4 regions of the Lysinibacillus sp. 1 U-2021 genome follow, and region 1 is predicted to be linked to each of the others. Evidence: riboswitches for the same ligand, from Rfam matches in the RefSeq annotation. Region 1 holds a riboswitch; each other region holds the start of a gene.
The links. Region 1 has a riboswitch for thiamine pyrophosphate ahead of thiW (energy coupling factor transporter S component ThiW). Riboswitches for the same ligand answer to the same signal wherever they lie in the genome.
Positions count from the first base shown of each region.

Region 2: another riboswitch for thiamine pyrophosphate. It lies ahead of QH639_RS01185 (ABC transporter substrate-binding protein); the one in region 1 lies ahead of thiW (energy coupling factor transporter S component ThiW).
Region 3: another riboswitch for thiamine pyrophosphate. It lies ahead of thiC (phosphomethylpyrimidine synthase ThiC); the one in region 1 lies ahead of thiW (energy coupling factor transporter S component ThiW).
Region 4: another riboswitch for thiamine pyrophosphate. It lies ahead of thiM (hydroxyethylthiazole kinase); the one in region 1 lies ahead of thiW (energy coupling factor transporter S component ThiW).

Region 1 is NZ_CP123966.1:1,581,283-1,589,680, reverse strand. It holds gene QH639_RS08150 (ABC transporter permease) at 1-678, shown strand, start outside; gene QH639_RS08145 (ABC transporter substrate-binding protein) at 675-1,748, shown strand; gene QH639_RS08140 (MFS transporter) at 2,236-3,432, shown strand; TPP riboswitch at 3,499-3,606, shown strand; gene thiW (energy coupling factor transporter S component ThiW) at 3,701-4,201, shown strand; gene QH639_RS08130 (VWA domain-containing protein) at 4,390-6,987, opposite strand; gene QH639_RS08125 (vWA domain-containing protein) at 6,971-8,398, opposite strand, start outside.
Region 2 is NZ_CP123966.1:224,671-233,068, forward strand. It holds gene QH639_RS01170 (ABC transporter ATP-binding protein) at 1-583, opposite strand, end outside; gene QH639_RS01175 (ABC transporter permease) at 558-1,331, opposite strand; gene QH639_RS01180 (thiamine-binding protein) at 1,331-1,621, opposite strand; gene QH639_RS01185 (ABC transporter substrate-binding protein) at 1,623-2,618, opposite strand; TPP riboswitch at 2,771-2,881, opposite strand; gene parC (DNA topoisomerase IV subunit A) at 2,990-5,428, opposite strand; gene parE (DNA topoisomerase IV subunit B) at 5,425-7,401, opposite strand; gene plsY (glycerol-3-phosphate 1-O-acyltransferase PlsY) at 7,953-8,398, shown strand, end outside.
Region 3 is NZ_CP123966.1:1,351,824-1,360,221, forward strand. It holds gene QH639_RS07060 (methyl-accepting chemotaxis protein) at 1-533, shown strand, start outside; gene QH639_RS07065 (AEC family transporter) at 644-1,573, shown strand; TPP riboswitch at 1,634-1,748, shown strand; gene thiC (phosphomethylpyrimidine synthase ThiC) at 1,888-3,666, shown strand; gene QH639_RS07075 (catalase) at 3,790-5,295, opposite strand; gene QH639_RS07080 (helix-turn-helix domain-containing protein) at 5,593-7,047, opposite strand; gene hutH (histidine ammonia-lyase) at 7,329-8,398, shown strand, end outside.
Region 4 is NZ_CP123966.1:2,319,683-2,328,080, reverse strand. It holds gene ezrA (septation ring formation regulator EzrA) at 1-860, shown strand, start outside; gene QH639_RS11780 (GNAT family N-acetyltransferase) at 951-1,418, shown strand; gene QH639_RS11775 (cysteine desulfurase family protein) at 1,524-2,675, shown strand; gene thiI (tRNA uracil 4-sulfurtransferase ThiI) at 2,676-3,884, shown strand; gene QH639_RS11765 (alpha/beta-type small acid-soluble spore protein) at 4,030-4,248, shown strand; gene thiE (thiamine phosphate synthase) at 4,319-4,963, opposite strand; gene thiD (bifunctional hydroxymethylpyrimidine kinase/phosphomethylpyrimidine kinase) at 4,953-5,777, opposite strand; gene thiM (hydroxyethylthiazole kinase) at 5,765-6,532, opposite strand; TPP riboswitch at 6,616-6,713, opposite strand; gene mbcS (acyl-CoA synthetase MbcS) at 6,904-8,398, shown strand, end outside.

The DNA.
Region 1 (8,398 bases):
GAATCCTTTACTTTGGAGCATTATCAAGCTGTTTTTGAAGATTCGCGTCTTCTTGTTATATTAATAAATACGGTCATCGTGGCATTACTTTCTGCTCTCATTTCTACTATTATTGGTACGCTAGGAGCAATTGGAATTGTGACGGTTAAGGATTCTAAGATGCGTAATACTTTATTATCCTTAAACAATGTCTTAATCGTCAGCCCAGACGTAATTATCGGGGCTAGCTTTTTAATTTTATTTACAATGGTAGGTATTAAACTGGGCTTTGCATCTGTTTTATTAGCACATGTTGCATTTAGTGTACCGATTGTTGTATTAATGGTTTTACCAAAGCTACTAGAAATGAATAACTCATTAATCGATGCAGCATTAGATTTAGGGGCAACGAAAAAGGACGTTATGATGCGTGTCATTCTTCCTTATATTCAGCCAGGGATTTTTGCAGGCTTCTTCCTTGCCCTTACGTATTCATTAGATGATTTTGCCGTGACATTCTTTGTAACAGGTAATGGCTTTAGTACTCTATCCGTAGAAATTTATTCAATGGCCCGCGCAGGAATTTCTCTAACAGTGAATGCAATTTCAGGTTTAGTATTCTTCGTTACGGTTTTAGTTGTTGTTGGTTATTATTTCATGACAAGTCGTACGAGTAAAAGAATGGAGGGGCAACGATGAAGTCACTAATTCAAGCTACCATCGCCATCCTTGTCGTTTCAGCCCTTTTATTCTATGCGGCTGATGCCTTAAGTGCGGGTGGCGGTAAAAGTGGAAAAGACACGTTAACCATCTTTAACTGGGGAGAATATATTGATCCTGATTTGTTAAAAGAATTTGAAAAAGAAACAGGCATTCATGTCATCTATGAAACATTCGATTCCAATGAAGCTATGATGACAAAGATTCAGCAAGGCGGAACAGCCTACGATATTGCTGTCCCTTCTGAATATATGATTGAGAAGATGAAGGAAGAAGAATTATTGATTCCTTTAGATAAAACGAAAATCCCTAATTTTAAAAATATTGATCCTTACTTTTTAGATTTACCATTCGATGCTAACAATAAATATTCTGTCCCTTATTTTTGGGGAACAGTAGGTATTGTCTACAATCCAAGCCTTGTTGGAGACTTAGACTTCTCCTCTTGGGATGATTTATGGGACCCTTCTTTAAAGCGAAAAGTCTTTTTAGTAGATGGTGCGCGCGAAGTCATTGGGATGGGCTTAAACAGTCTTGGCTATTCTCTGAATTCACTAGATAATCAGGAACTTCGTGAAGCTACTGACAAACTAATCACCCTTGCACCAAATGTAAAAGCAATCATTGGAGATGAAATTACACCATTAATGATCAATAATGAAGCAACCGTTGCCCTTACGTGGTCTGGCCAAGCAGCTGACATGATGTATGAAAATGAAGAGTTAGACTTTGCTGTACCTGAGGAAGGCTCAAACTTATGGTTTGATAATATGGTCATCCCAAAGACATCGAAGAATATTGATGGTGCCCACGCCTTTATAAACTTCATGCTAAGTGCTGAATCAGGTGCTCAAAATGCCGATTTTGTAGGCTATTCTACGCCTAATCTTGCAGCTATGGACTTAATGGACGAAGAAGTTGTTTCTGACGAACGCTACTATCCTTCTGAAGAACAACGCGATACATTAGAGGTCTACAAAAACTTAGGACCTGATTATTTAGGGAAATACAACGAATTATTTTTAGAATTTAAAATGGGTATCCGATAATTCAACTAGCGAATTGACTTTTACATCAATTCGCTAGTTTTTTTCTCTGCTTATTTAACTGACTATTAAATAAGAACATTTTCAATTGACTATTTGCATTATTATATTTAGAAAATATTTTGTCTGAATTTTAATAGATTTTCACATCAGTATTCTTGTGATATTCCTTCTGATGCGCTATAACATCGCTACAATTTATAGCCATGCTTTATGCCATTACAGACAGACTCTCACATTTTTTAATTCTCACTTTATAAGAGAAGTCCATAGATTGTTGTTGCTTTACTAATTTATCCCCATAGCTTCTTTTCCCCTCAATTTTTATGACTAACATCTATTATTTCTTCATGCATAGGTGCGCGGATGAAAACTTTTGTGGAAAACCATTCTAAATATAGAACCAGTACGATAATCTTAACTATTAGCCAAGCAATAATTCTTTATGATAGACTGTACTATATTTGATTACAAAAAGGGGGTTCATTCGATGACCCAGCAGAAGTCCAATAAGGCGGCTTTGTATATTTTAATGTTTAATATGTTTATCGCAATGGGAAGTATTGGCATTATTATTCCTGTCATGCCAGAGTATTTAAAAATATTTGGTGCAGCAGGACAAGTTCTAGGTATGCTAATCGCAACGTTCGCCTTAGCTCAATTCGTATTTTCTCCTATTGCTGGGAATCTTTCAGATCAGTACGGACGAAAAAATTTAATTATTTTCGGTCTTATCGTAACAGGTCTTGCACAAATCGGATTTGGCCTTGCTACAGATGTATGGATGCTCTTTTTAGCACGATTTTTAGGTGGTCTAGGTTCCGCATTTGTTGCACCTCCTATTATGGCTTTTGTCGCTGACGTCACAACCTATGAAGAACGTGGGAAAGGTATGGGGATGTTGGGTGCCGCTATGTCTCTTGGCTTTATGATTGGACCTGGTATTGGTGGCTTTTTAGCAAAGGTAAGCTTACATTTCCCATTTTTCACAGCTGGAGCTGCAGCCATTGTAGCATCTATTTTATCTTACTTTTTATTACCTTCTACCAAACCAAACACTGCGCAACAGAAACAAAAGCAAGACAATCTGGCGAAGCAAATGGCTCGTTCCATACATATGCCTTATTTTGTTATGCTCATAATTATGCTGGTGTTCTCGTTTGGAATTGCAAATTTCCAAACGACATTGTCATTATTTGTGACAGAAAAGTTTAATTACACACCTGTAGATATAGCGATTATATTAGTTGTTGGTGGTGCTTTTGGAGTAGTAGTACAAATGTTTATTATTACACCACTGTTCAATCGTTATGGTGAAATGAAAGTAGTACTAGTAAATTTATTTATTGCATCCGTTGCTATTTTCTTAATATTATTTGTTTCTGGCTTTGCCCTTATTTTAGTTGTAGCAACAATTTTCTCTACAGCAACGACATTAATTCGTCCAGCTGTTAATACACTCATCTCAAAGCTTGCAGAGAAAGAGCAGGGATTTGCTGCGGGCTTGAATAATGCCTATATGAGCCTCGGAAATATGATTGGACCCGCTTTGGCAGGTTTATTATTTGACTGGAATATGAATAGCCCATATATTTTCGGTTCTATCATATTATTAGCCTGTTTCTTCCTTGCGCTCATCTGGACAGTGAAAAAAGCACCTCATTTAATGCATCCCGATACAAAATAGTCTGAAAAATCATTGACTATTTTTAGCAGTATGGTACATTATTGTTGATTCACAAAATTGAATGATTTTAACCACTAGGGGAGTCTTTAAAAGGCTGAGACGTATATGGTAATATACGGACCCTTTGAACCTGATCTAGTTCACACTAGCGGAGGGAAGTGGCGCTACTTGCTGTTGTCACTATATACACGCAAGGCCGCTTCCTATTGTTTAAAGGGGGTGGCCTTTTTATTTTTCCTCACGAACTTTACCAAAAGGAGTGAACTTTATGTCAATTCGTAAATTAACAGTCATGGCTTTATTAGTAGCCGTTGCTGTTGCAGGCTCTACTTTCGTATCCATCCCAACAGGCATCGCACGTGCTTACCCCGTTCAGCATGCGATTAATGTGATAGGAGCCATTATACTTGGGCCTGTACCAACTGTTATAGTTGCCTTTGTCACTGCCATCATTCGTATCCTTACTGGAACAGGCTCTCTACTAGCTATCCCTGGTAGTATCATCGGTGCGGTCTGTGCTGCTCTTGCCTATAAATATAGCAATAAAATGTGGTTAGCTGGTATCGGAGAGGTTATCGGAACGGGCATTCTGGCTTCACTTATTGCCGTCCCTTATGCAAAATTATTCATGGGAACATCTGTAGCAGCATTCTTCTTCCTACCAGCCTTTTTAACATCAAGTACGATCGGTGCTATTTTAGGTGTAATGGTTGCGAGTAGCTTGCGTAAAACAGAGCTCGTAAAGAGATTTAATTCTTCTCTTTATTAAGAGGTATTGGATTATGAGCATTCATTGAGCTGCGGGCAGTCCAATTTGGAGCGCCTTTCTCCTCCTTATGAGAAAAAGAGTCCACTTTGTAGATCATCTTCCCCTCTCTACAAAGGGGATAACTCTCTATTTCAAGCAACATAAAAAAAGCAGTGCAAAACTATTCGAGTTTGCACTGCTTCCTCTATTTAAGATCGTTTTTTCATGCCTTTTAACAACTGTGCTACATTTGTATCTTCTGCTTGTATAGTTTTTTCCTCAACCAGCGGCTCTTTTCTCTTCACATTCGTTAGGAAATTCCAACCAAAGCGTCTTATGGTAATATCAATAAAGAAAAGAAGCATACTTGCTAAGAGTAGCCATGTGGCAATATTTTGCCGATCTGCTCCTTTTGTCGTAAAGTCACGGAAAACATCTTGTGGTTCCTTTAAAACAGTGCCTCCTGTTCGTTTAGTTAACTCTTCTATCAGTTGGTTATTTACAGGGAGTAGTTCGTATTCAGCACTATAAGGAACACTTAGCCCTGCCTGATAAATGGCCTTCTTTTCATCTGCTACACGGAAGAAAATTAATCCAGGTTCAGCTTGTACTACAGCTCGAACTTGGGATGCGGAAATGGTTTCAAGTTGTGTTTCTAGCTCCTCCCCTGCCTCATTTACCGCTACAATATCTAAAAATGCAGCTTCATTTGTAGGGTCTGTAATCATAAAGGAACCATCTGCTTCCAATCTTACATCATAGGCTACATCATTGTAGCTTGGTAGCATCTGAGAAATAAGTGTTTGCCAAAATGCTCCCCAATTCTGCCATCTTGCCCAATCTCCTGTCCATTTACCCGTTGAATCAGATGTAAAGGCAAATGTTTTACCAAGACCATATTGCCACTGCGCTAACACAGGATCTTCCTTCTCGCTTTCTGCTACAACAGTAGCCCCCTGTTTTGCCGTTGTCCCAATATATGCATTCATTTGTGGGACCCCATTTGCAAACAGCGAGTTCCATCCTGCTGCATTATAAATTGCTGGATAGAATGGATTGTCCTCAATATAGGTGCGGGAAATCATAGCTGTTTCACGAGATAAAATAGACGGAATGGTTTGCTCATCTATGACATCATAGAAACGTCCACTACCCATGTCACTAAGCGCTTCTAATAAGTTCGCATCAGCATCTTGTCCAATCGCTACTGTCGATAAGGTTATACCATTTTCTTTTCCTTCAGTAATTAAATCCTCATAATTCCCTGCCTGTGATTGCCCATCTGTTAAGAGAATAATATGCTTACGTTGGAGCTTTAAATCAGCAAGGTTCTCGTAGGCTTTAGCTAATGAACTATAGATTTCTGTTCCCCCACCAGGTGTTACTGATAAAATAGTATCCACAGCCTCTTCTTTACTGCTAAGAGGCCCTGTCTCTATAATCTCCCAAGGACGATCATCAAAGGCAATGAATCCTAATGTATCCTCGTCTCGCAACATCTCAACAGAACGTGCCGCTGCTTCCTTAGCAAGCTCAAGCTTCGAGCCTTGCATACTGCCAGAACGGTCAAGTACAATCACTAACCCTAAGGAAGGTAATTGCTCTTTGCCCTTAATTTCCATTTCCACTGGCAATAAGGTTTCAATCGGTGTTTTAAAATAGCCGCCTAGACCAAAACTATTTTCTCCACCCACCATTGTAAAACCAACCCCAAAGTTTTTGACTGCTTGCTCAATAACACTCATTTTTGCTTCACCCACTAAATGACCTGGCACATTTTCGAAAATAATAGCATTATATTGCAAATAGCTGGACAGTTCATTTGGTAGACTGTCGGGCGCTACAACATCATAGGCAATGGATTGACTACCAAGTGCTGCTGCGATGGGTGAAGCTGTTTCATAACCATTAACGATTAATAAATGTGGTTCACTTTGAACCATTGTGACACTAGTTAACTTATTGTTTTCAAAAATGGCATCCTGACCAACTTGAACAACGGCTTCATATTTTACAAGTCCTTCAGCTGTTGCTGCATGTTTATAGGTAAACACATTCGTGCCTTCAGTCAGCTCAACTGCCTCTTTATGAATAAGCTCATCATTTTCATATAGTAATAGCTCGCCTTGGCCTGCTGATGTTGCATGTATGTCTGTCACTAATTGTTGTTGCTCTCCAACGTAAGCAACCTGAGGGGATACAAAGCTTTTTAGTGATACATCATTGACAACTGGTTGACTAAAAGGCTTAATATCCACACTAATATTAGAGCCTTTCAACTTCGTAGCAAATTCTAAAGCATCGCCCTTTGTCTCATTACCATCTGTTAATAGCACAAGACGAGTTGCTTTTTTAGGATCTATAATCCCTGAAGCAAGCTGTAGACTTTGTTCTATATTTGTTTGATCGGTAGCTTTAATTTCAGTTAGTTTCGGTACTTCCTTTAATGTTTTAGATAAAATGGCCTCTGTTTGTAAAGTAGAGGAAAATGAATAAATGCCCGCAAGCTGTGGTTCTTTTTTTGATTGGAGGCTCTCCTGTATAAACTGAACCATCTCATCTTCCGTACCATTCATAGAAGCAGAACGGTCTACTAAATAAATAATTTGTTCTTCTTTGATTGGTAATAATAGATATGGACCTGCGAGTGCAAAAACTAAACAGCCTGCTGCCACTATGCGAATAGTAAGTACAACAATATGACTTCTTTTAAGTCGCTGTCGCTCATGAAAGTATGTCCATCCAAAATACAAGAATAATGGAAGGAGTAACAACAATACTAACGGCATATCAATTCGTAAATCCACGACGTCGTTGCACCTCCCACTCTGAAACAAGCAATAGTAAAATAATTACAATTAGCCAAGGCACGAAAGAGGTCATCGACACTTCTTCCTTTCCATTGTCTGAAATATCACCTAATGTAAAACTTGTTCCTTGTTCAATGACACGTTCTTGTGCTTGCAATTGGACAATCAATTGTTTTTCCTCATTATTTGAGCGTACCATATAAATGCCTGGCTGTTTGGGCGCAGTTAGCATCCCCTTCGTAACAGACGAAAGAAACTCGTCTTCTTGCGAATAAACATTCCAGTCTCCTTGCGCTAAAGCAACTGCACGTTGTTCATTGGGTGAAAAAATCCCAAGTGACCCAACTGATTCTGTTAGCTGCTGCTCTGTACTCCATAGAAATAGTGGGAATGATGGATGTAAAGGCCAATCTGTATCAGCAATATCGGCTAAAACAACGATATCTCCTTTTGGGGAGCGTTGGATGAACGGCTCTTCTCCAACAGAAGCAATCGTTTCATAGTCCGCAAAGCCAGGATAAACAGCACTAACATAAACATCCTTTAGTTCACTAAAGGCAAATAATGCATCACTTCTAGTGCTTACCGTCCCATTCGCATCTACTTTTTCTGCATCATCACGACCAAATAATACGAGGGGATTGTCCATCTTTTCCAATAAGGCTGATTGGTTTGTGATTATGGTAGCATCTTGATTGTCAGCTACTTGCAAGGAAGGGACGATTTTTACGCCACTACTAACTGTTTGAAAACCTTTCTGTATCAGTTGATGCAAGCCTTGATCAACAATAATTTTTGACGTAGTCGTTTGTAGTAAAACTGTTTGTTGATTGTCTATGTCATAATCATCATTTGCATCAATAATAGCTGTCATGGATTTTGCTAAAGGCAAATCTTTAAATGTTTTCGTAATGGCTTCATTTGGAGGCACAACGACACTTTCTGCTACCAGCTCCTCACCCTCTGCATTATTCAATGCGAGTGTTACCTTTTGCTCGGTATTTGTATCATTATGGAGTTGTACAAGTGCCAGCGTAGCTTGTCCATCTGTCGTAGCAGCAAAGCGGGTGATAGCGATATTTGTTAAGTCTTTTGTAGCACCTCTTACTAGCCATTTCACAGAATCCTTGTCCATCGGTAATTGCTTTTTATCAAGTGTATCTGTAAAAACATAGATAGAAGTTGGTGTATCGCCCACAAATGCCTGTGCTACATCCAGCGCCTTATTCATTTCAGCAGTTTCATAGGTTATTTGTAAATCTTGAATAGCTTTTTTTATTTCACTCGTGTTTGTTTCTTGCTGTAAAACAGCTTTTGGTGCAGCACCAGTTGTAATTAATGTGACAGGTCGACCATTCAATTCATTCATCAAGTTCAGCATTTCCTGTTTATGAGCGTCAAAGGTTGA
Region 2 (8,398 bases), 1.4 Mb from region 1:
GATCTGCTAAAAAGAGAGCTTCCTCAATACTATGTGTAACAAATAGAATGGATTTGCGGTACTCCTCCCAGATAGATAAAAGCCATGCTTGCATTTCCAGTCGAGTAAATTCATCCAACGCAGAAAATGGTTCGTCTAAGCATAAAATCGGCTTATCACTGACCATTGCTCGAATAAAGGACACACGCTGCTGCATGCCTCCAGACAGTTCGTTCGGGTAGGCATGGATAAAAGAGGCAAGACCAACCTTTTCTAACCATTCCTTGGTACGTTCAACATTTGATTTATGTTGTAATTCCTCTACAAGCGTGACATTTTCTACTATTGTACGCCAGGGTAATAGACATGGCTGCTGTGGCATATAGCCAATCGTTCCTTTTTTTTGTTGGATATCCTCTCCATTCAATAAAATGGCTCCTTGATCAATTGGCGAAACACCACCAATTAATTGAAAAAGTGTACTTTTACCACTGCCTGAAGGACCCACGATGGCCACAAACTCTCCATCCTTGACGTCAAAAGAAAGTTGATCAAGGACTTTGAGCGCATCGAAGGATTTAGCGATGTTTTGAATGCTGAGCATGATAGCCTCTTCCCTTCACCATGAATTTTTCAAGTAAACGAATACCACTAAACAATAGTAAGCTCAAGAGAACAATCGCAAAAATTGCCACAAATACGCGATCCGTACGGAAGGAGGATTGGGCTAGGGTCATGTAAACACCAATACCCTTTTTTGCACCAAGCCACTCCGCAATCACAGCCCCCATCACACTATATGTAGCCGCAATTTTAATGCCTGAAAAAATAGCAGGATAGGCATAAGGCCATTCCAGCTTCCAAAAGGTTTGTGCCCTTGTAGCACCAACCATGGCAAAATAATGCTTTAATTCTGGAGCTGTTTGTCTAAATCCATCCATCGCTGCAATGACAATCGGGAAAAAGCACACAAGACAGATAATGATAAGCTTCGGTAATAAGCCAAAGCCAAACCAAATAATAAGGAGCGGTGCCAAGACTAGAATAGGAACATTCTGCGACATAATAAGAATTGGATAAAACAGTTCTCGAATAAATGTAAATCGATGCAACACTATTGCCACCGTTAGCCCACAAGCGATGCCAATGGCCAAACCTAGTAGAGCTAATTGTACTGTAGCGAATGCATGTGGTAGAAAGGTTTGATACGACTGGATGGCTTCTGACAAAATACTACTTGGTGTGGGTACTAACCAATGAGGAACTTCAGCAAACCGCACGATTAGTTCCCATATGAACAAGAGGAAGGCGATAAAAATTATCGTCCTTCCCTTCTGTAATGCACGTTTCATTACTGATATTTCTCCGTTAATGTATCCATCGTAATACCTGTTGGCTGATATAAAATTTTCACTTGTGTAATGACATTAATGGCACCAAGTTCAATCATTTTCTCATTCATTTTTTCAATGATTTGGAGCAATGTTGAAAGCTCACCCTCCAGCGTTGTTTCCAATGGATGTACCTCATATTTCACCCCAGAAGCATCGATCACCGCAATTGCTGCATCGACATATGGTATAACATCTTCATATTTCTCTGTCTTCGGAATGATTTGTACACTGATTAATGAATTTGCCATCTTATTTGGCCTCCTTTTTAGGTAAGAAATCATTAGTAAAGGCTTTTTTCGCATCAAATTCGCCCTCTAGTACTTGATTGCTTGACATCCATTTCGCATAATTTTCCCACACAGAAAGCTTTTGCTCTCCCCATTGCTTGGCATCATCCTGATATTTATCAGCCAGCCATTCCTGACTTTTATGCACTAACGCTTTATCTAAATCAGGAGCCGCTTCGATTAAAATATCAGCCGCTTCACTTGGGTTTTTAATTGCGTATTCATAGCCCTTCGATGCAGCTGCCACAAAGGCTTTGACTACATCGGGGTTGTCCTGTATCATTTTTTCATTTGTAGCTAAAACCGGCGTATAATAATCCAATTGATCACTATAGTCTGTAAGATATAGCATATTAATCTTTTCCCCACGCAGCTCAGCCTCAATACCAGTCCATGCATAATAAATCCAAGCAAAATCTATATCTTTTTCCATCATTGTGAAGAAATCTAAATCCCCTGCATTGACGATATCTAGCTTATTAATATCTGCCTTTTCTTTTTGCATGAGTGATTGTAAAACGGCTTGCTCTAATGGCGCGCCCCAACCACCATAGGTTTTACCTTCAAAATCCTTTGGCGATGTAATGCCCTTCGAAGCAATAGAAGCAAAGCCAGATGTATTATGCTGTATAATTGCTGCGATGGAGACCAGCGGCACACCCTGTACTCGTGCCTGTGTTATGCCTTCCTGATAGCTCACGCCAAAATCCGCCTTTCCAGAAGCAACAAGCTGATCTGCGCCCGCCTCGCCAGGCATAATAATATCAACATCTAAGCCCTGTTCCTCAAAATAACCGAGTTTTTTTGCAGCATATAGTCCTGTATGATTTGTATTCGGCGTCCAATCCAGTACCACAGACACCTTTTTCAGCTTGTCAGCAGCCTGCTTGTCATCCTTGTCACTACAGCCTACTAATGTCAATAGTGCTGCCAATAAAATAAAAAACCATTTTTTCATGCGAAAGCCTCCCAGTTTGTAATATGAAAGTGTTCATGCATGAATGTTGTCACCAGAAGAAAGCGTATACAATGTTGGCAAGCTGTTGCTTGAAAACATAAAAAACGCCTAGGATTCCTCCCAGACGTATTGCAATCAATCTTCAAAACTTTGCTTTTTGATTAGATGTTCCCTACGCTGGTACGAGCCAAATCAGGTTCAAAGGGTCAGCGTCTACCGGACACAATCTCAGCTAGCAATTACTAGCCCCCCTACATTCTTTCGCTATGAACTTTTCGATGATTATTATACCCATAGTTTCACTTAAATGACAAGGTGCTATTTTTGAATAGAGCTTAAAGCCCAGCGCTCCTAAGAGGCTGGGCATGCTTTTAGCTTGGTTTCTGTTCTTTTTTGGCTGTTACAACATGAGAAATTGCTCCATCTGTTGCAATATCCACTTTAAATGAACCATTGGAATGTCGATCCGCACGAGACAATGCTTGTACGTCAATCATCTCTTGAACACCTTTTTCAGTTTCAATCACAACCTGCTCCTCGTCTGTTGCTTGAACAACTGCCACAATTCGGTGAGGGTTTGCTTTTAACTCTGTTAATACTTTTAGTCCACGTTTTGCACGACTTGCTACTTCAACTTCAGCAACATTCATTTTCTTCACGGCCCCACGCTGTGTCACAATCACTACATAGTTGGTAACATCAGGCTGTAACACATTGACTCCAACTAAGGCTTCTCCATCTTTTAGTGTGATCCCTTTCACACCGCCTGTTTTCACACCTGTAACTGGTAACTCCTCCATAGGGAAACGAATCGCATAGGCTGTATCCGTTGTGAGCATCAGCTCCACGTCATCTGTTACAAATGATGCATAGATCATCGCATCACCAGCCTTGACGTTCATCGTTTTAATTGGCTTTGAATAACGTGTTACCGCATAGTCTGCGAGTGGTGAGCGCTTAATTTGGCCATCTTTTGTGGCTGTGAAGACATACGTATTTGGCTGGTCAAAGGTTTCGAAGCCATAAACCGCAATAATGGATTCATCTTCCCCTGTTGGCACAATACTTGAAATATGCTGGCCGAGATCCTTCCAGCGTATATCAGGCAGCTCATGAACAGGCTGATAAATATAATTGCCTCGATTTGTGAACAGCAATAGATGGTGCTGTGTATTTAAGTTTGCTTCATACAATAAATAATCTGAATCCTTCATGGCAAAATCTTGCCCGTTTGAAGCGGCATGGGAACGTGTGGATGTACGTTTAATATAACCATCCTTCGTTACTGTTACGACAACCTCTTCACTTGGCACAAGGACATCCAATGTAATTTTAATTTCTTCAATTTCTTGCTCAATCTTCGAGCGACGAGGCTCTGTAAAGCGCTTCTTAATATCTAGTAACTCTTGTTTAATAACACGCACTAGCTTTGCTTCACTTTGTAGAATCCCCTCTAGCTTCGCAATTAGCTTATTTAACTCGTCCTGTTCATGACGAAGCTCTGTAATATCCGTATTCGTTAAACGATATAATTGCAGGCTTACAATGGCCTCTGCCTGTACCTCTGTAAAATCAAACTTTGCTTGTAAATTAAGCTTCGCATCCTTCTTATCATTTGAAGAACGAATCGTCGCAATGACTTCATCTAAAATGGAAAGGGCTTTAATTAATCCATCTACAATATGAGAACGATCCTTTGCCTTTTGCAAATCATAAATGGAACGGTTTGTTACCACTTCTTTTTGGTGGGCAATATAGGCATCTAGCAATAAAGGCAATGTCATCATCGTTGGACGACGATTATGAATGGCAATCATATTAAAATTATAAGCTACCTGTAAATCCGTTGTTTTAAACAAGTACTGTAAAATTCCTTGTCCTGGTACATCCTTTTTCAGCTCAATTACGACACGTAACCCTGTACGGTCTGATTCATCACGAATTTCCGCAATGCCTTCTAGTCGTTTATCTACCCGTTGCTCATCAATTTTTTTCACAAGATTCGCTTTATTTACATCATATGGTAACTCAGTGATAACAATTTGCTCTTTACCACCCTTGATTGGTTCAACAACTGCTTGTGCACGGACGATGATTTTACCCCGACCTGTTTCATACGCCTTTTTAATGCCATCAACACCTTGAATGATTCCACCCGTTGGGAAATCAGGTCCTTTAATCACCGTCATCAATTCATCTACAGTAACATTAGGCTTGTCTAAGCGCATCAACACAGCATCCAGTACTTCATCTAAGGCATGTGGCGGAATATCTGTCGCATACCCAGCAGAAATTCCTGTAGAGCCATTGACTAAAAGGTTAGGAAAACGTGCTGGTAATACAGTTGGCTCCATATCCTGATCATCAAAGTTTGGCACAAATTCGACCGTTTTCTTGCCAATATCTCGTAGCATTTCAGCGGCAATAGCTGATAGTCTCGCCTCTGTATACCGCATTGCAGCTGGTGGATCGCCATCTACCGAGCCATTGTTCCCGTGCATCTCAATGAGCATATGACGTGCCTTCCAGTCCTGACTCATCCGTACCATCGCTTCATACACAGAGCTATCGCCGTGCGGATGATAGTTACCAATTACATTACCCACTGTTTTTGCGGATTTACGGAACGGCTTATCATGTGTGTTGCCTTCCGTAAACATCGCATATAAAATACGGCGCTGTACTGGTTTAAGACCGTCACGTGCATCAGGCAACGCGCGGTCTTGAATAATATATTTACTATAGCGACCAAAACGGTCACCCATTACTTCTTCTAACGGTAAATCTTGAAACTTTTCTGTACTACTCATGCTTGGTCCTCCTCTTGTTGGATGAATTCATTCTCTAAAATGTTAGAATCATCCTCCATACCGAAGTCTACATTGGCTTCGATCCATTTACGACGTGGTTCCACCTTATCACCCATTAACGTCGTGACACGTCTCTCCGCTCGTGCACCATCCTCGATTGTGACACGAATTAATGTCCGTGTTTCAGGGTTCATTGTTGTGTCCCATAGTTGGTCTGCATTCATCTCACCAAGACCTTTATAGCGCTGTAATATGTAACCCTTTCCAACCTTCTTGATGGCCTTTTGTAAGTCACTTTCTGTCCAAGCATATTCAATGACTTCTTTTTTTCCTGTACCTCTTGAGACTTTATAAAGCGGCGGTAGTGCGATATAGACCTTTCCAGACTCAATGAGCGGACGCATATAACGATAGAAGAATGTTAATAGCAAGACTTGAATATGTGCCCCATCCGTATCCGCATCGGTCATGATGACTACTTTATTGTAGGCAGAATCCTCCACCGCAAAATCCGTGCCAACACCTGCCCCAATCGCATGGATAATCGTTGAAATTTCTTCGTTTTTCATAATATCCTGTAGCTTGGCTTTTTCTGTGTTGATGACCTTCCCGCGCAATGGCAGAATCGCTTGGAATGTACGGTCACGTCCTTGTTTAGCAGAGCCACCCGCAGAATCCCCCTCGACTAAATACAGCTCATTTTTTGCTGCATTACGTGACTGAGCTGGCGTTAATTTTCCAGATAAAATCGTACTACCCTTTTTATTTTTCTTGCCATTTCGTGCATCCTCACGCGCTTTACGAGCTGCTTCACGCACTTGCTGCGCTCGAATCGCTTTACGAACAAGAGAAGCTGATAACTCTGCATTTTCCTCTAGCACATACAAAATTTGCTCAGACACTACACTATCTACTGCAGAACGAGCCTCACTTGTCCCAAGCTTGCCCTTTGTTTGTCCTTCAAATTGCAGTAAATGCTCTGGGATACGAACAGACACGATCGCTGCTAAGCCCTCACGAATATCTGTCCCCTCAAGGTTTTTATCCTTGTCCTTTAACAGGCCAATTTTTCTTGCATATTCATTAAAGACACGCGTCAATGCTGCCTTTGCACCCGTTTCATGTGTACCACCATCACGTGTACGGACATTATTAACAAATGATAAAATCGTTTCTGAATAACCATCGTTATACTGGAAAGCGAACTCTACTTCGATTTCATCCTGTACGCCTTCTACATATTTTACTGGATGAAGAACATCTTTTTCCTCATTCAAATACGCAACGAAAGCCTCGATGCCATTCTCATAAAAGAACACATCGCTCTTGCCTTCCTCGCGCTCATCAATTAATTCAATTTTTAAGCCCTTTAATAAAAAGGCTGATTCACGTAATCGTTCTGCTAACGTATCATAATTGAATTTTGTGACAGAGAAGATCGTTTCATCTGGTAAGAAATGAACAAGCGTTCCTGTCTGCTTGGTCTGCCCAATGTTTTCAAGTGTTGTGACAGGCTGTCCACCATGCTCAAAGCGTTGACGATACTTTTTACCATCGCGATGGATTGTCACCTCTAAAAATGTTGAGAGCGCATTCACAACGGAAGAACCAACACCATGTAAACCTCCACTTGTTTTATAGCCACCTTGACCAAATTTACCACCAGCGTGTAGCACAGTAAAAATAATTTCTGGTGTCGGTTTGCCCATTTTATGCATACCGGTTGGCATTCCACGTCCAAAGTCGCGCACACTCATACTTTGATCTTTATGAATTGTGACAATAATATGAGATCCAAAGCCAGCCAGTGCTTCATCCACCGCATTATCTACGATTTCATACACAAGGTGATGAAGTCCACGGCCATCCGTCGAACCGATATACATGCCAGGTCGTTTGCGTACCGCTTCTAATCCTTCTAATACTTGTATAGCGTCATCATTATAGACGCTAGGTGACTGTTTATTCGTCAAAAAAATTCCCCTCCAAAAAACAAACACATGTTCTATTTATGTTCTCATCCTAATAATAATAGCATTTCCTGTCAATAGCTAGCGACAGGTCCAATAAAATTTTAAAATTTGCTCACAGTTTTGATCTTTTTTATTAATAGTAAACATCTTCAACAGTTGCTTAAAATTGGTATTTGAGCAAGACAGACTGCTTCTAGCTTCCATCATCATTTGACGCATTGAAGCCTACTTAGTTGCAAAATAAAGTGGTGATGCTTGCACACTACCTCGTGCCTTGCGCTGAAACAGGATAAAGTTAGACTTCTATTCTACCAAAGGAATGAGCGATTGACAAAATTGCCATTTTGCCTATATTTTTATAAAGGTTTTAGTGCTTCCTACAAATTTACGTCTAAAAGCCTAGTCCTCGCTAATAGATTCTCTTTTGTATTGATTCAAGACTTCGGATGAAATCTCCTTCATAACATTGTAGATTAGCAAGAAAAAGTGTAAAATACTTGTTACAAACTATTAGTACCAAGTGATGGACTATGAATGAAAGGAGTCCAACTATGATCAATGGACTTATTATTTTATGTGCTTATCTAATCGGCTCTATACCTTCTGGATTATGGATAGGCAAAATTTTTTATAATACCGATATTCGTGAACACGGGAGCGGTAATCTTGGTGCGACCAATACTTTTAGAACATTAGGGAAAAAGGCTGGTATTATTGTTACAGTGATGGATGTCTTAAAAGGGACTGCCGCTGTCTTACTCGTGACACTTCCTGTTTTCTCTGATACTACACTCCATTCTTTATTACTGGGCCTTGTCGCAGTAATCGGTCATATGTTCCCGATCTTTGCCAACTTCCGTGGTGGGAAAGCTGTGGCAACGTCAGCGGGTGTATTATTAGGCTATTCTTGGCCACTCTTTGTCCTACTATTTATTACCTTTATTGTGACTTTAAAAATCACAAAAATCGTCAGCTTAACATCAATGATAGCCGCTTT
Region 3 (8,398 bases), 230 kb from region 1:
GTATTACCGAGCAGACTAATCTGCTAGCTTTAAATGCAAGTATCGAGGCTGCACGTGCTGGTGAACATGGTAAAGGATTTGCTGTAGTTGCAGAGGAAGTTAGAAAGCTAGCAGAACAATCTAAGAATGAAACAGAAATTATTAAGAGTACAGTAGAAAGCATTCTTGAAAATTCTCAGCAGACGGTTGCTGTGATTGCATCTAATGCAGATTTAATGCAATCTCAAAATGAGTCCGTACAAAGCACGCAACTAGCATTTAAAGATAGCAGTGACTTGTCAGGTTCAATTGCAAATTCTATTAGTGAATTAATGAATAAACTATCTAGCATGTTAGAGCATAAAAATCAAGCAATCATGGCTATCCAAAGTATTTCGGCTATTTCAGAGCAAACAGCAGCCTCTGCGGAACAAGTAAGTGCTTCTGCAATGGATCAACAAGTAGAATTACAAAAAGTAGCTGAGTCTATTCAAAATATGAACGATATTTCAAACGAGCTACAAGAAGTTGTAAACCGATTTAAGCTTGCTTAAAAAGAAAGGCTGCCTTCAATATAGAGGCAGTCTTCTTTATGGTGAAAGCCAGAGAAATTGACCTAGAAGGAATTCAACACTACTATTCACACTGGAAGGGGGACATTGAAATGATGTATCTCGGAATGATTTTCTTTCAAATTGTTGTACCTATTTTAGTGTTACTTGTAATAGGCGCTATACTACAAAAGAAATTTCGCTTTAATTTAAAAGCATTGTCTCAGCTTATTACATATTGCTTTATGCCAGCAGCTGTTTTTATAAATTTATATGAAACACATGTGGAGTTATCTGTACTGGCAGAGGTCGGATTATTTATTGTACTTTTTATCGGTAGTCAAATGTTGCTCAGTCATTTTATGGCAAAAGGGTTAGGTTTACCTAGAACAGAGGCAGCTGTCTTTAAAAATAGTGTGGTGCTTATTAACTCGGGCAATTACGGTATTCCAGTGGCTCAAATGATATTTGCCACGCAACCTATTGGGGTAGCCATTCAGGTCATGCTCGTAATCTTTCAAAATATGACTACGTATACATATGGTTTATACAATTTAATTTCTTCTACAAAGTCAGGTATGATAATCATTAAGGATTTTTTAAAAATGCCTATTATTCATGCGCTGATTATAGGTGCAGCTATGAATTATTTTGATATTGGTATTCCACAGTTTATCAAAATACCAGTAGAACATGTGGCAGATGGATTTATTGCTGTGGCCTTAATTACATTAGGCGCGCAATTATCACAACTAGAGATGAAATCAATGTTTAATAAAACCGTCTTTATCAGCTGTTTTACGCGATTAATTATTGGACCTTCTGTTGCATTAGCCATTATTTATATATTGGGATTAGATGGAGTCGTCGCACAATCACTGTTTATAGCTAGTGCCTTTCCAACATCTCGTAATAGTTCTAGTCTAGCATTGGAATATGATGTAGAATCAGCAACAGCCGCGCAAGCTGTTTTATTTTCAACCATTGTAAGCTGTATAACTGTAACCATTGTGATCTATTTTGCGGAAATATTATTTACCTAGTAAGATAAAAAATAACTTCCATCTCTTAGTATTATCTGCTACACTAGCATCAAACTAAATAGTATTAACTAGGGGAGTCTGATGAGTCAGGCTGAGAGGGAAACGCTACGAAGTTTCTTGACCCTTTGGACCTGATCTGGCTCATACCAGCGTGGGAAAGTTAAGAAGCTATTGCAGAGTATGCAATCAATAGACCTTTACATTCGTGGCCGGATCCAAATAATTATTTTGGATTCGGCCTTTATTTTTTGGATTGTTGGGTGAGCTAGATTCGGTCCTTGTATCAAAATATATTTAAGGGAGAGAAGTAGCTCATGTCAGCAATAAGTGAAAAGAATATTACCATTATGTCTAGCTTTGAAGGAAGCAAAAAAGTATATGTGGAAGGATCACGCCCAGATATTCTAGTACCTATGCGAGAAATTGCATTAAGTCCGACAACAGGCAGCTTTGGAAATGAAGAAAATGCTCCTATTCGAGTATATGATACAAGTGGGCCCTATACAGATCCAGCCTACCAAGTAGATATTACGAAAGGTTTACCTGCCTTACGAAATGCATGGATTCAAGAGCGAGGGGATGTAGAAGCATATGAGGGACGCTCCATTAAACCTGAGGATAATGGCTTTCGTCATGTTGATGACCCGCGTATTCAAGAAAATGTCTTTCCTGAGTTGGCGAGAAAGCCTTTGCGTGCTAAAAAAGGTAAAAATGTGACACAGCTTCACTATGCACGAAAGGGAATTATAACCCATGAAATGGAGTTTGTAGCGATTCGTGAAAATATGGATCCTGAATTTGTACGTTCAGAAATTGCAGCTGGGCGTGCTATAATGCCTTCTAATATTAATCACCCTGAGGCAGAGCCAATGATTATTGGGCGTAATTTTCATGTAAAGATCAATGCGAATATCGGGAATTCTGCTGTATCTTCTTCCATTGCAGAAGAAGTTGAGAAAATGACCTGGGCAACTCGATGGGGCGCAGATAATATTATGGATTTATCGACTGGTAAACATATTCATACAACGAGAGAATGGATTATTCGAAATGCTGCAGTACCAGTGGGAACAGTGCCAATTTATCAGGCTTTAGAAAAGGTAAATGGTGTAGCAGAGGATTTAACGTGGGAGGTTTATCGTGATACCCTCATCGAGCAAGCTGAGCAGGGTGTGGATTATTTCACTATTCATGCAGGTGTCCTTTTACGCTATGTACCGCTTACAGCAAATCGTGTAACAGGCATTGTATCACGAGGGGGCTCTATCATGGCTCAGTGGTGTTTATATCATCATCAAGAGAACTTCCTGTATACACACTTTGAGGAAATCTGTGAAATTATGAAAGCCTATGATGTTGCTTTTTCCTTAGGTGATGGTTTACGCCCAGGCTCAATTGCAGATGCCAATGATGAGGCACAATTTGCAGAGCTTGAAACACTAGGTGAGCTAACACAAATTGCTTGGCAGCATGATGTTCAGGTGATGGTTGAAGGACCAGGTCATGTACCAATGCATCTGATTAAAGAAAATATGGACAAGCAATTAGAGGCTTGTAAGGAAGCGCCCTTCTATACATTAGGACCACTCACAACAGATATTGCTCCAGGTTATGACCACATTACATCAGCCATTGGGGCAGCCATGATTGGCTGGTTTGGTACAGCGATGCTTTGTTATGTGACACCGAAAGAGCATCTTGGTTTACCGAATCGCGAGGACGTTCGTGTGGGCGTTATCACTTATAAAATTGCTGCACATGCTGCTGATTTAGCAAAAGGTCATCCAGGTGCACAACAACGAGACGATGCGCTGTCTAAAGCGCGCTTTGAGTTCCGTTGGCGTGATCAATTCAATCTGTCACTAGATCCCGAGCGTGCAGTGGAATATCATGATGAGACACTGCCAGCAGAGGGAGCAAAAACAGCACACTTTTGTTCTATGTGCGGGCCTAAATTCTGTAGCATGAGAATTTCACAGGATATTCGTAATTATGCGAAAGATAAGGATTTGAATACGACTGAAGCGATCCATCAAGGTATGAAAGAAAAGGCTGAGGAGTTTAAAAAAGCAGGCAGTCAAATTTATCAATAATGAAAGAAAAGGCTTATGTCAGAAAAATAGACATAGGCCTTTTCTTAATCAAAAAACTCCATGTGAATAGTGGATTCACATGGAGTAAAAGTTGGATTTGGATATCAATAATAACGTGGAATATTAAACGTTTGTTGGTTGTTTTACATATGGATTTGTAAGGTCCATACCTTCTAAGGAAAGACCCATCGCTTTAGCGACACCTTCACCATATGCTGGGTCAGCTAGATAGCAGTGAAGGATGTGACGGCGTTTGATGAATTCTTCAACAGAAGCCATATCGTTCGCGGTATTTTCAAATAAGCGTTGCTGCTCTTCCGAAGTCAATAGACGGAATAGTTTACCTGGTTGTTCAAAGTAATTATTATCGTCTTCACGGAAATCATGAATACCTGCATGACCATCAATACGTAATTCAGGCTCTTTATGGTCTAAATTATGCTCCCACTCACCATAGCTATTTGGTTCATAGCTTAATGTCGAACCAAGATTGCCATCAAAGCGCATTGCTCCATCGCGGTGGAAAGTACGGAATGGACATTTTGGTGCGTTGACAGGAAGCATATAGTGGTTTACACCAAGACGATAGCGTTGGGCATCCGCATATGCAAAGATACGACCTTGTAACATTTTATCTGGTGAGAAGCTGATGCCAGGAACAATGTTAGATGGTGCGAATGCAGCTTGTTCAACTTCTGCAAAGTAGTTGTCTGGATTTTTGTTTAACTCGAATTCACCTACAGGAATTAATGGGAAGTCTTTTTTATACCATACCTTTGTTAAATCAAATGGGTTGTATGGTAGCTCACGAGCTTGCTCCTCTGTCATTACCTGAATGTACATTTTCCATTTAGGGAAATCGCCTTTTTCAATTGCTTCATATAAATCACGTTGTGAAGATTCGCGGTCTTGACCAATAATCTCATTAGCCTCGGCACCAGTTAAATTCTTAATGCCTTGCTCTGTACGGAAGTGGAATTTAACCCAAACACGTTCATTATTAGCATTGATAAAGCTATACGTATGAGAACCAAATCCGTGCATATTACGGTAACCAGCTGGAATACCACGGTCAGACATAACAATTGTCACTTGGTGAAGTGCTTCAGGTAATGAAGTCCAGAAATCCCAGTTAGAGTTGGCATTTTTCATATTTGTACGTGGGTCACGTTTTACCACATGGTTTAAATCTGTAAAGTGTAAAGGATCGCGGAAGAAGAATACTGGTGTATTGTTCCCTACTAAATCCCAGTTTCCATCTTCTGTATAAAATTTAAGGGCGAAGCCACGAATATCTCGCTCTGCATCTGCTGCACCGCGCTCACCCGCTACTGTAGAGAAACGTGCGAACATTTCAGTTTTCTTGCCGATCTCTGAGAAGATTTTCGCTTTAGTATATTGTGAAATATCATGCGTTACAGTAAAAGTACCAAATGCACCTGAGCCCTTTGCGTGCATACGACGTTCCGGAATTACTTCACGATTGAAATTTGCTAGTTTTTCAACTAACCATACATCCTGAAGTAAAAGAGGGCCACGTGGACCTGCTGACATAGAGTCATGGTTACTTACTACTGGAGCGCCACCTGCTGTTGTAAAACGACGGCTACGATCATTTGCGTTTGTCATATTAGTTTACCTCCTGAAAAAAATGTGAGTCAAACTCTTCGTCTATAACTATAACAAATATAAAATAGAATTGCTAGTACATTATAATAATTATCGTTAAAGAATTTTTGTATTTAAGTATAAACTATAAATATATGCGCTAGACATAGGGTTTATACATAGTTTTTAACTTAAAATTATTTTATTTAATCTCAATTTTATAGATAATTCTCACGTTAAGATTAGGATAATGACATCATGATAAGAGTCTTTATTGAAAATAAAATCAACTAATTGAAAACTATTTTAATCAATCTTTTATTTTTTTCTATATCGGTTAGGTGTAATACCAATTTGTTGCTTAAATAATTTTATAAAATAATTTGGATCATCAAAACCGTTTAAATGAGCAATTTCACTAATAGCAAAATCTGTTTCTAGCAGCATTTTTGTGGCATGATGAATTCTTACTTGCTGTAAATAGCGCTTAAATGGCAAGCCTTGTTTTCTTGAGAAAATCGTACTTAAATAATTGGGGCTTATTCCAAGCTTATGAGCAACAAAGGGAAGAGACAGTGCACTATCTTTAAATTGTTGATCAATTATTTCTATAGCTAGTTCAACATAATCAGCTCGTTTCTCTATTCGGGCTACCCTTGCTAACTCAATTAATGTCTGCGTGAAAGAAATAATCTCATTGAGTATCGTGTAAAATATAGGATGCTCAATGATTAAGTGAAATAGCTGACGGTAGTTTTGTTCGATAACCGCTTTTTCATGTAATTTATATTTCAGCATAAAGCGTCTAATTTGTGCTAAGACACTCGTCAGATGAATGCGTAAATCATCTTGCTCATAATATATGCCTTCATTAGAAAGCCGATATAAAAATGTTTTAACGGCCTCTAGGTTTCCATCTTCCAAACTACTTATTAGTAATTGTTGCTCTTCAGGTGTCAGTAAGGGATCAAAGGGCTGAGTTTCAAATTGTTTGCTCGCATAAAAAATATGGCCAAAGCCCTCATAAAAACTTTGATGTAGTGCACGCTTTGTTAATGTATACATATTTTTAATGGTTGTAGGTGTTCCATCATATATCCCGATATTTAAAGAACTATTACTAATCAAACGCCATTCCTTCATTAGTGTACGTACATCTTTTTCCACAATCCTTATATCATTTGTTTGAAAAAGACATACGATTCTATTAGATAGAGGGTAGGTTTTCATATGAAAGTGAATCGGTGTTTGTTGAAGCCAATTGTAAAGCTTATTGAAGGTTTCAGTATGCTCGGGTTCAATCATTGTGAAATGTATCGTGGTCTCAATTGAACTAGATTTATTATCTAAAAATAATTGATTATAAAAGGAATCGTTTGTAGCCTCTTGAGCATCTTCTGTAATCTGGGGTGTGCGAAGAGAAATGGTTGTGAGTTTTTTCTTTAATAGCTCTAAATCAATAGGCTTCACAAAAAGATGAGCCACTTGTAAATCAATTGCCTTCAAAGCATTTTTAAATAATGGCTCTGTTGTCATTGCTAAAATGGCACCAGAAAGCTTCTGTAAATCGCGATAAAGACCTGCTAAGCGATTATTAGGAAATAAATCGATATTTAACAGTATGGCGTCTGGTTCAAATTGTCGAATAATTTGGGGCACTTCTGAAATACTTGTACACATTTCAATAACAACATCTCCAGGGAAGTATGTATGTAAAAACCACTTTATTCCTGCTAGGTCAGTAGGATCGCGATCAATTAATAACAGCTTCATACCATCAACCTTTCTTAAAAAAATACAGTTTCATATAAAAGTACGATTATATTAATAAAAATAACATAGTAATCTGAAAAAAGTCTTGTTTTCTCTATTAAAATTCTCTATATTCTGAAAAAGGTAGTTAGTACAATGTAAATAGAGTAATTGATCATCAGCAACAATCAACTTTGGATATAAAAACGCTTAGAAAGTTTGATACTGATGTTTTCGTATTACGAAAATATGAATGAAGATAATTTATTTACATAGCCATATAGGGAATAGGGGGATGTCATGTGAAGTCAATCATCGAGCTTGATGGCAATACATTAACAAGACAACAAATAGAGGAAATCGTGAAGGGGCAAGCAACAGTTGCACTTGCTACAGAGAGTTTGGAACGTATTCGTTTAAGTAGAGAGCGTATCGAAAAGCGTTTAGCTGAAGGCCAAACAATTTATGGTGTGAATACAGGGTTTGGTAAACTCAGCCATATAAAAATTGAAGAAGAAGACATTGAGCTATTGCAGCTAAATTTATTACGATCAGATGCAACCGGTGTTGGTGAACCATTCCCAACAGATGTTGTACGTGCAATGATGGTGTTACGTGCCAATGCTTTGGCCAGAGGATTTTCTGGCATTCGTGAGGAAACTGTCCAACTATTGTTGAATCTTATTAATAAAGGTGTTCATCCAATTGTTCCGTCACAAGGTTCAGTAGGAGCAAGTGGTGATTTAGCGCCTTTATCACATTTGGCATTAGTGTTAGTGGGAGAAGGAAAGGCTGAGTTTAACGGAGAAATCATGAGTGGTAGTGACGCGCTAAAGCAAGCAGGATTAACCCCTGTTAGACTTCAAGCTAAAGAGGGGCTAGCATTAGTTAACGGTACACAAGCTATGACGGGGATAGGTGTATTAACGGTCAATGAAGCTGAACGAATCGGTCTTGCAGCAGATATGGCTGCTAGCTTAACACTGGAAGCTTTAAAGGGCATTACCTCTGCATTTGATCCAGCACTTTTAGCAGTAAGACCACATCCTGAGTTAGAACTAGTGGGCGGGCGTATTCGTAAGTGGCTTGATGGTAGTAAACGTGTGACAAAGCAGGGTGAAATTCGCATGCAGGATGCTTATTCACTACGTTGTATACCACAAGTACATGGTGCTTCTTGGCAGTCATTTTTCTACGCGCAGGATCGTGTTCAAACTGAAATGAATGCAACAACTGATAATCCAATCGTTTTAGAAAGCGGGGAGGTTTTATCGGGTGGGCATTTCCATGGACAGCCAATAGCCTTGGCAATGGACTTTTTGAAAATAGGTGTATGTGAGTGGGCCAATATTTCAGAACGCCGTACAGAACG
Region 4 (8,398 bases), 740 kb from region 1:
GTGTCACAGAAATAAATGAAGAAATCGATCATTTTTATGATTTACTTGAAAAAGAGGTTATTGCTAAAAATTATGTAGATCAAAATTGTGACCGTTTATTAAGCTCTATTACCAATGTCATTTCTTCAACAAAATTAGTGAATGACGAGGCAACTTATGTACAGCAAAGTTATCATTTAAATGAAAAGGATGCCGAAATTCCAAAAGCCGCTTTAAAACAATTGGAAGCGCTGCAACGTCGCTATGATCTATTAGCTATGCGTGTCAGGGAAGAAAAATCGGCTTATTCTAGCTTACAGGAAGAGTTAATCGAAATTAGTGAAGAGCTTGAACGAATTCATGAAGAACAAGGTCATCTATCGAATACAATGAAGAAACTTCGAATAGACGAAAATAAAGCACGCGCTCAAGTCGAAAACTTAAAGAAAATATTACAGGATACTGACCGTTTATTGAACAAGGCAAATATTCCAGGAATTCCTGAGGAGATGGATGCACGACTCGATGAGGCAGCAGAGCACATCTATGTTGTCATGCAAAGCTTGCAAGAAGTACCACTTAATATGGGTACTGTTCATAATAATCTAAATGCAGCTACACTCTGTGTAGAGGATGTTAGAGTAAAGGCACATGAGTTAATCGAAAATGTGATGCTCATTGAGCGTATTATTCAATACGGTAATCGCCATCGCGCATCGAACCCAAAATTGAACGGACGTTTAAGAGAAGCAGAAGAGGCTTTCCATCAATTCCGTTATGCAAAGGCTTTAGAAGAAGCAGGTACAGCAGTGGAAGAAATGGAGCCGGGTGCCTTAAAGCGTATTCAAGAAATGGTTGCCGAAGATTTCATAGCAAAATAATTCAAAAAAATTTTTGAGCTGTCTAAAAAGTATAGCGATTACTTTTTAGACAGCTTTCTATTTATTGCTTAGATTAGGATGTGATTCAGTATGAAACTGTCGATCAAAAAAATGAATGAACATTTCGTAAGTGAAATTTTACAATGGCAATATGTAACACCTTACGATTTTTACAATAATGAATTATCGGGTGAAAATATACAAGAAATGCTTGATAATCCTTACTTTGCGATCTTTAATAATCATAGTGAATTAATTGGCTATTATTGTACAGGTAAAGCAGCCCAAGTGCCAAAAGGGAAAGGTGTTGGTGCGTATGAAGAATACTGTATAGATATTGGAATTGGGTTGAAGCCAAATCTAACGGGTCAAGGATTAGGAACGGCATTTTTTTCGTTTATTGTTCAAACAGTTCAGGAAGAACATCAGCTGCCATTACGTTTAACTGTTGCCCTATTTAATAAGAGAGCAATCCATCTTTATGAAAAATTTGGTTTTGTTAAAGCAATTGAATTTAGTACACCAACAGAGTTTGTCACGATGGTGAAAAAAATGTAGGATTCAATTAAAAATTAAATAATCGTTAAAGTTAGTGGTCAATCGCCAAAGATTGCGTTATGATAAATACCGTTAAATCAACGTTTTGAAAGTGTGTGAAAAGTTATGGTTAATACAATTTATTTAGATAATAGTGCAACAACTAAGCCTTTAAAAGAGGTTATGCAAGCATTTATGGTTGTGAATGAGCAGTATTATGCCAACCCTGCTTCCATCCATGCTATGGGTGTTGAAGCAAATGATTTATTAATACGTGCGCGTGAGCAAGTAGCAGATATTTTGCAGACAGAGGCAAAAAATGTGCTATTTACTTCAGGTGGTACAGAATCAAATAATGCAGCTATTTTTGGCATAGCACGTAGTAATACGCATATAGGAAAGCATATTTTAACGACTGAAATCGAACATCCATCAGTGTTAGAAACAATGAAACAACTTGAAAAAGAAGGCTATAATGTTGAATATCTTCATGTCGATCGAAATGGTGTGATTTCTCTAGATGAGCTTCGTACTAAAATACGAAAAGAAACAATTTTAGTTAGCATCATGCATGTGAATAATGAAATGGGTGCAATTCAGCCTATAAAGGAAGCAGCAAAAATGATTCATGAAATGAGTCGTGCTGTCTTTCATGTTGATGCTGTGCAAAGCTTTGGAAAATTAGCAATATCCTTTAAAGAAGAAGGACCTGACTGTATTTCTATCTCTGGCCATAAAATTCATGGCTTTAAAGGCTCAGGAGTGTTAGCATTCCGTAAACCCATAAGATGGCAGCCTTTTGCTCTTGGTGGAGGTCAGGAATTTGGTATGCGTAGTGGTACTGTAGCAGTTCCGCAAGCTGTTGCTTTAGCGAAAGCGGCTCGACTTGCTGTTGAAACCATGAATGAACGCACAAAAAAATACCGTCAATGGCATGATGAAATCCGAACTCAGCTAGAAAGTTATGGCGAAGCAGTCCATGTTTTATCAACCCCACAGGGAGCTGCGCATATTGTGTCATTTAGTGTTCGTGATTTAAAAGGGGAAGTCATTATTAATGCTATGCAAAAACGTGGTGTCATTGTGTCGACATCAAGTGCATGTTCTTCCAAGCAAACGAAAACAAGTCATGTCGTCGAGGCGCTTCACCTTGATGAGCATTATAAAAAAGGCGTGATTCGCCTTAGCTTTGGCGCACATAACACAATAGAAGATATAGAAAACTTTAAACAAGTACTAGCAGAAGTAATGTTGGAACTCAAAGGAGAAAATAAGTAAATGATTTGGAAAGAAATTTTAATTAGATATGGTGAGCTTTCTACAAAAGGTCGCAACAAAATGGATTTTATCCGCCGTTTACGTGAAAATATTCGTCATGCCTTTGCAGATTTAGGACAACTGCATATTCGCACAGAACGTGACCGTATGTTTATTGCCATAGAAGACGAAGCACAAATGCAAATGCTAATTACAGGTTTACCTAAAATTTTTGGTATTCAATCATTTAGTCCTGTCGCTGCATGCGAAAAAGATATGGACAGTATGAAAAAGCTCGCTATCACGATTATGGAGACATTTAAAGACGAGCCCCATACATTTAAAGTAGAGGTAAAACGTACTGATAAAACATTTCCTTTAGAATCTCATGCCATCCAACGTGAGATCGGTGGCTATGTTTTACCGCAATTTCAAAATTTATCTGTTAAAGTGAAGCAGCCTGATATTGAGCTACGTGTAGAAGTTCGCCATGATGCAACTTATATGATGGCACAAGTCTTACCTGGTGCAGGTGGAATGCCAGTAGGATCAAATGGCAAGTCTTTATTAATGCTATCTGGTGGTATTGATAGCCCTGTTGCTGGTTATTTAATGATGAAGCGTGGTGTGCGATTAGAGGCTATTCACTTCTTTAGTCCACCTTATACAAGCCAAAATTCATTGGAAAAGGTTAAAGTGCTTGCCAATGAATTAACAAAATTTGGTGCTAGTATTCGTTTGCATGTCATTCCTTTTACTGAAATACAAGTTCTTATTAAAGAAAAAGTACCTTCTAATGTATCGATGACGACAACTCGCCGAATGATGTTGAAGGTTGCTGATCAGGTGCGTGAGGAAATTGGTGCACTTGCTATTGTAACGGGTGAAAGTCTTGGACAAGTAGCGAGTCAAACGCTTGAAAGCTTAACAGCAATAAACGCAGTAACAAATACACCTATCCTTCGTCCACTGATTTCAACAGATAAATTAGAAATTATTGATATTGCGGAAAAAATCGGCACATACGAAACATCTATACAGCCATTTGAAGATTGCTGCACGATTTTTACACCAGCTAGTCCAAAAACAAAACCGAAGCTTGAAAAGGTTGAGCATTATGAAAGCTTCTCTGACTTTGATGAATTGATCGAGCGAGCAGTGAAGAATCGCGAGGTCTATATTTTCCCTAAGAAAGAGGAACAGCAAGATAAATTTGCAGATCTACTATAAGGATTTAAAAGCCGTCTCAAAGCCCATTTTGAGACGGCTTTTTTGTATGGATAGCGTTATTCCAATAGAGGTACAATTTACCTCTAAATTTTTTGTATTAAAAATCTAATATCGCACATTCTATATTCACAAGGAGGTGAGAAACATGGCTTCAAACAACAACCGTAGTTCAAACCAGCTTGCAGTACCTGGTGTACAACAAGCACTAGATCAAATGAAATACGAAATTGCACAAGAATTTGGTGTTCAATTAGGAGCTGAAGCTTCAGCTCGTGCCAACGGTTCCGTTGGTGGTGAAATCACTAAACGTCTTGTACAAATGGCAGAATCTCAATTAAAAGGTATGCCAAACAACAACCAATAAATGCTGATTAAGCATTTATAAACTTAAAACCAGTGACCGTAAAAGGCACTGGTTTTAGTTTGTTTATTGATCATTTATTTATACAAGATAGGGATTTAAATGTAGCTACTGTATAATCAACATTTTTGCTTTGACAAATAGCTGAAATAACCGCAACACCATCAACCCCCGTTTGAAATACAGAATGTGCATTTGCGAAATTTATTCCGCCAATTGCTACAATTGGTAATTCAGGATGCAGAGAATGAGCCTCCTGTAAAAAAGATGTGCCACATGGTGGTTGAGCATCGCTTTTAGAGGACGTTGGGAAGATTGGGCCGATGCCGACATAATCAGCTTGATGGTTCATAGCTATTTGCAATTCTTCCTCGCTATGGACAGATACACCAAGAATCATGTTCCCAATTCTTTTACGTGCTACACCTACAGGTAAATCATCTTGCCCGATATGAACACCATCAGCTCCGAGTCGTATCGCTAGATCAACATCGTCATTAATGATAAAGGGCACATTATAGTGATGACATAGTTGTTGACATTGGCGTGCAAACTGTTCATAGGCAAGTCCCGTTAATGCGTGAGGACCTTTTTCACGAAATTGAAACATTGTAATGCCTGCTTGCAAGGCTTTTTCGAGGATATAGATAGGTTCTTCTTGAGAAGGAACATTGCTCGTACCCATAATAAAATAAAGCTGCAAATCCTCACGTTTCATGAATAATCACCTCACAGGCTTCCTTATGCTGTTGATAAGCAAAATGATTAGTGGGTCCATGACCATTTCCAATCGATAAATTATACATAATAGCTAATTGAATAAATTTTTTAGCTTCTATAATGGCATTTTCCAGAGCAAATCCTTGTCCAAGAAAAGCAGTAAGTGCTGCGGAAAATGTACATCCAGTACCATGCGTATTTTTTGTTTGGATGCGAGGAGACTGCATCGAAAAAGAACGCCCATTTTTTAAAAATACGTAATCAATGGCATAAAGTGGATCTGCTAAATGACCACCTTTAATGATGACACATTGTACACCTAGCTGTAACAAGCTTTGAGCTACTTCTTTCATATCTTCAAAATGATGAATAGATCTCCCAGTAAGTGTCTCTGCCTCGGGTATATTGGGCGTAACAACCGTAGCAAGTGGTAATAAAGTTGAGCGTAAGGCATCGATAGCTTCTGGCTGTAATAGGCTTTCCCCACCTTTTGCAATCATCACTGGATCAACAATCAGTGGAATGTTTAGCTCCCTGATCTTGTGTGCAATTGCTGTGATAATTTCTGAGGAATAAAGCATTCCTGTTTTAATCGCAGCGATTGGAAAATCTTCTACTAAGGCTTCTAATTGTTTTTTTATAAAGGAAACGTCAATCGGGCAAACACCTGTTACACCCAAAGTATTTTGAGCAGTTAGAGCAGTAATAACAGAAGTACCAAACACTTCTAATTCCTGAAATGTTTTTAAATCAGCCTGTATACCCGCGCCACCACCACTATCTGAGCCAGCGATTGTTGTTACAATATGCATGAAGCTGCACCATCCTTTGATAAGCGATGTATAGCATTGAGTAAGGCTATTTGAAAATCACCAATGTCTGCAGTAAATGCGGATGCCAGTACACCTGCTTTTTTATAGTAAGTAAGTGTTTCTGTTAATTGTTGGTAAGGATTATGGCTTACACTATAGGCTGCGCCACAAATTGCGCTAAGTAAACAACCTGTACCCGTTACTTCCGTCATTTGTGGATGACCACCAGCAATCCATTGGCTATGCTTGCCATCAGTTATAAAATCGTGTTCTCCTGTGACAATAACAATGCATTGATAGCGTTGAGCCAATGATGTGGCTTCTAATTCCATAGCGATAGTGCCATGACCACTATCGACACCTTTTTGTTGCCAATTTACACCAGCTATTGCTGCTAGCTCGCCGAGATTACAGCGAATCACCGCAAATTGTATGTTTTCCAGTAAGTATCTTACGGTTTCCTTACGATAAGTTGTGGCTCCAACTCCGACAGGATCTAAAATAACAGGAATACCAAGTTTATTGGCTTTTTCGCCTGCTAATAACATGGCACTTTTTGTGCGATCATTAAGTGTTCCAATATTAATTAATAATGCTTGAGCAATGGCCACCATCTCCTCTACCTCTTGGCAGTCATCGGCCATTACTGGTGAAGCACCTATCGCCAATAAACCATTTGCTTGAAAATTTGCCACTACATAATTGGTAATACAATGGATAAGTGGTTGCTGTTGACGAATTGTTTGAAAAATCATTGTAGTCCTCCTTTAGGGATGGACGTAAGCATGCAAAAAAGGCTCTTTTTGTGTAAAAATGCACGAAAAGAGCCTTTCATCTGAAAACGATGTTTATTGCTCCCTACGTCAGTATTAACTAACAGGTTCAAAGGGTCAGGTTTTACCTTCTCAACTCTTACGAGTCCCCCTGCAATCTTGCTTTTAGTTGACCAAAATGTACCATACTTTTCAGTTGTATTCAATAGCAAGTTTTCCTATAGATAAAATGTGACCGATGCCATATAGGAGAGTATGATAGTTGTCATGACTTTACCGAAATTAAGCACAAACCATTGAAAATGCTGAAAAAAGAGTCTTATAATGTGTCATAACAAAAGGGGGCAATTGCCATGAAAAGACAAGATTTAGTTGCACCAGAATGGTATAACATAGTAGAGGAAATTGAAAAATATGCTCAGGATGCAACCAAAAATGCTTTAATTATTTATGAGGAAAACCAAGACATCCAATGTATTACATATGCACATTTATTGGAAAAAGCGAATCAAGCAGCACATGTATTCACTAAGCAAGGTTTAAAGAAAGGTGATGTCATTTTAGTGATGGTACCACGTTCAGTGGAAGCATATATAGTGTATATTGCTGCATTGAAAGCGGGTTTAACGATTATTCCAAGTTCTGAGATGTTAAGAACAAAGGATATTGAGTATCGAATTCATCATGCAAATGCTAAAGCAGTTATTGCATTCGAACCCTATATTGAACAGTTCGATAAAGTTGGAAATTTACAAGACATACTGCAATTTGTCATAGGGAATGCACATGAACCTTGGCAGAACATACTTGAAAAAATGAATAATCAACCTACAACCTACATAAATCCTATCCCAACAAAAAGTACAGACCATGCATTTTTAGCCTATACAAGCGGAACAACAGGAAATCCAAAAGCAGCAGTGCATACGCATAGTTGGGGCTATGCTCATTTACGAACAACAGCACCACATTGGTTGGGGGTACAAGAAAATGATATTGTTTGGGCGACTGCAGCACCAGGATGGCAAAAATGGATATGGAGTCCGTTTCTAGCTACTTTAGGTAGTGGTGCTACTGCATTTGTCTACAAAGGTAAATTTGAAGCAGCTTGTTATTTAGCATTGCTTGAGCGATTCAAAATCAATGTATTATGCTGTACACCAACTGAATATCGTTTTATGGCAGCGCTTGAAGATTTATATGAATATGATTTAAGTGCGATTCGCCAAGCTGTATCAGCTGGTGAGCCATTAAATAGTGAGGTCATTAGAGTATTCTTGGAAACATTCAAATTACAAGTGCGAGATGGCTATGGACAAACAGAAAATACATTATTGGTAGGCACAATGGTAGGAATGGACGCAAGAGTTGGGTCGATGGGAAAACCTACTCCTGGCAACACTGTTGAAATTATTAATGATTTGGGCAAACCCGTTGCAATCGGAGAAGTTGGTGATATTGCTGTTCATCGTGAAACACCAGCCCTCTTTAAAAAATATTTAAATGATCCTGAACGTACAAATTTACAATTTCGTGGGGATTGGTATATTACAGGAGATCGTGCCTATAAAGATGAAGATGGCTACTTTTGGTTTGACGGACGAGGAGACGATGTTATTATTTCCTCAGGCTATACAATTGGCCCTTTTGAAGTAGAGGATGCTTTAATGAAGCATCCAGCTGTAAAAGAGGCTGCTGTTATAGCGAGCCCTGATAAAGTAAGAGGAAATATTGTCAAGGCATTTATTGTTCTGCGCGATGGTGAAAAAGGTGATGGAGCGCTTATTCAAACACTCCAAAGTCATGTTAAATCATTGACTGCTCCTTATAAATATCCACGTGCTATTG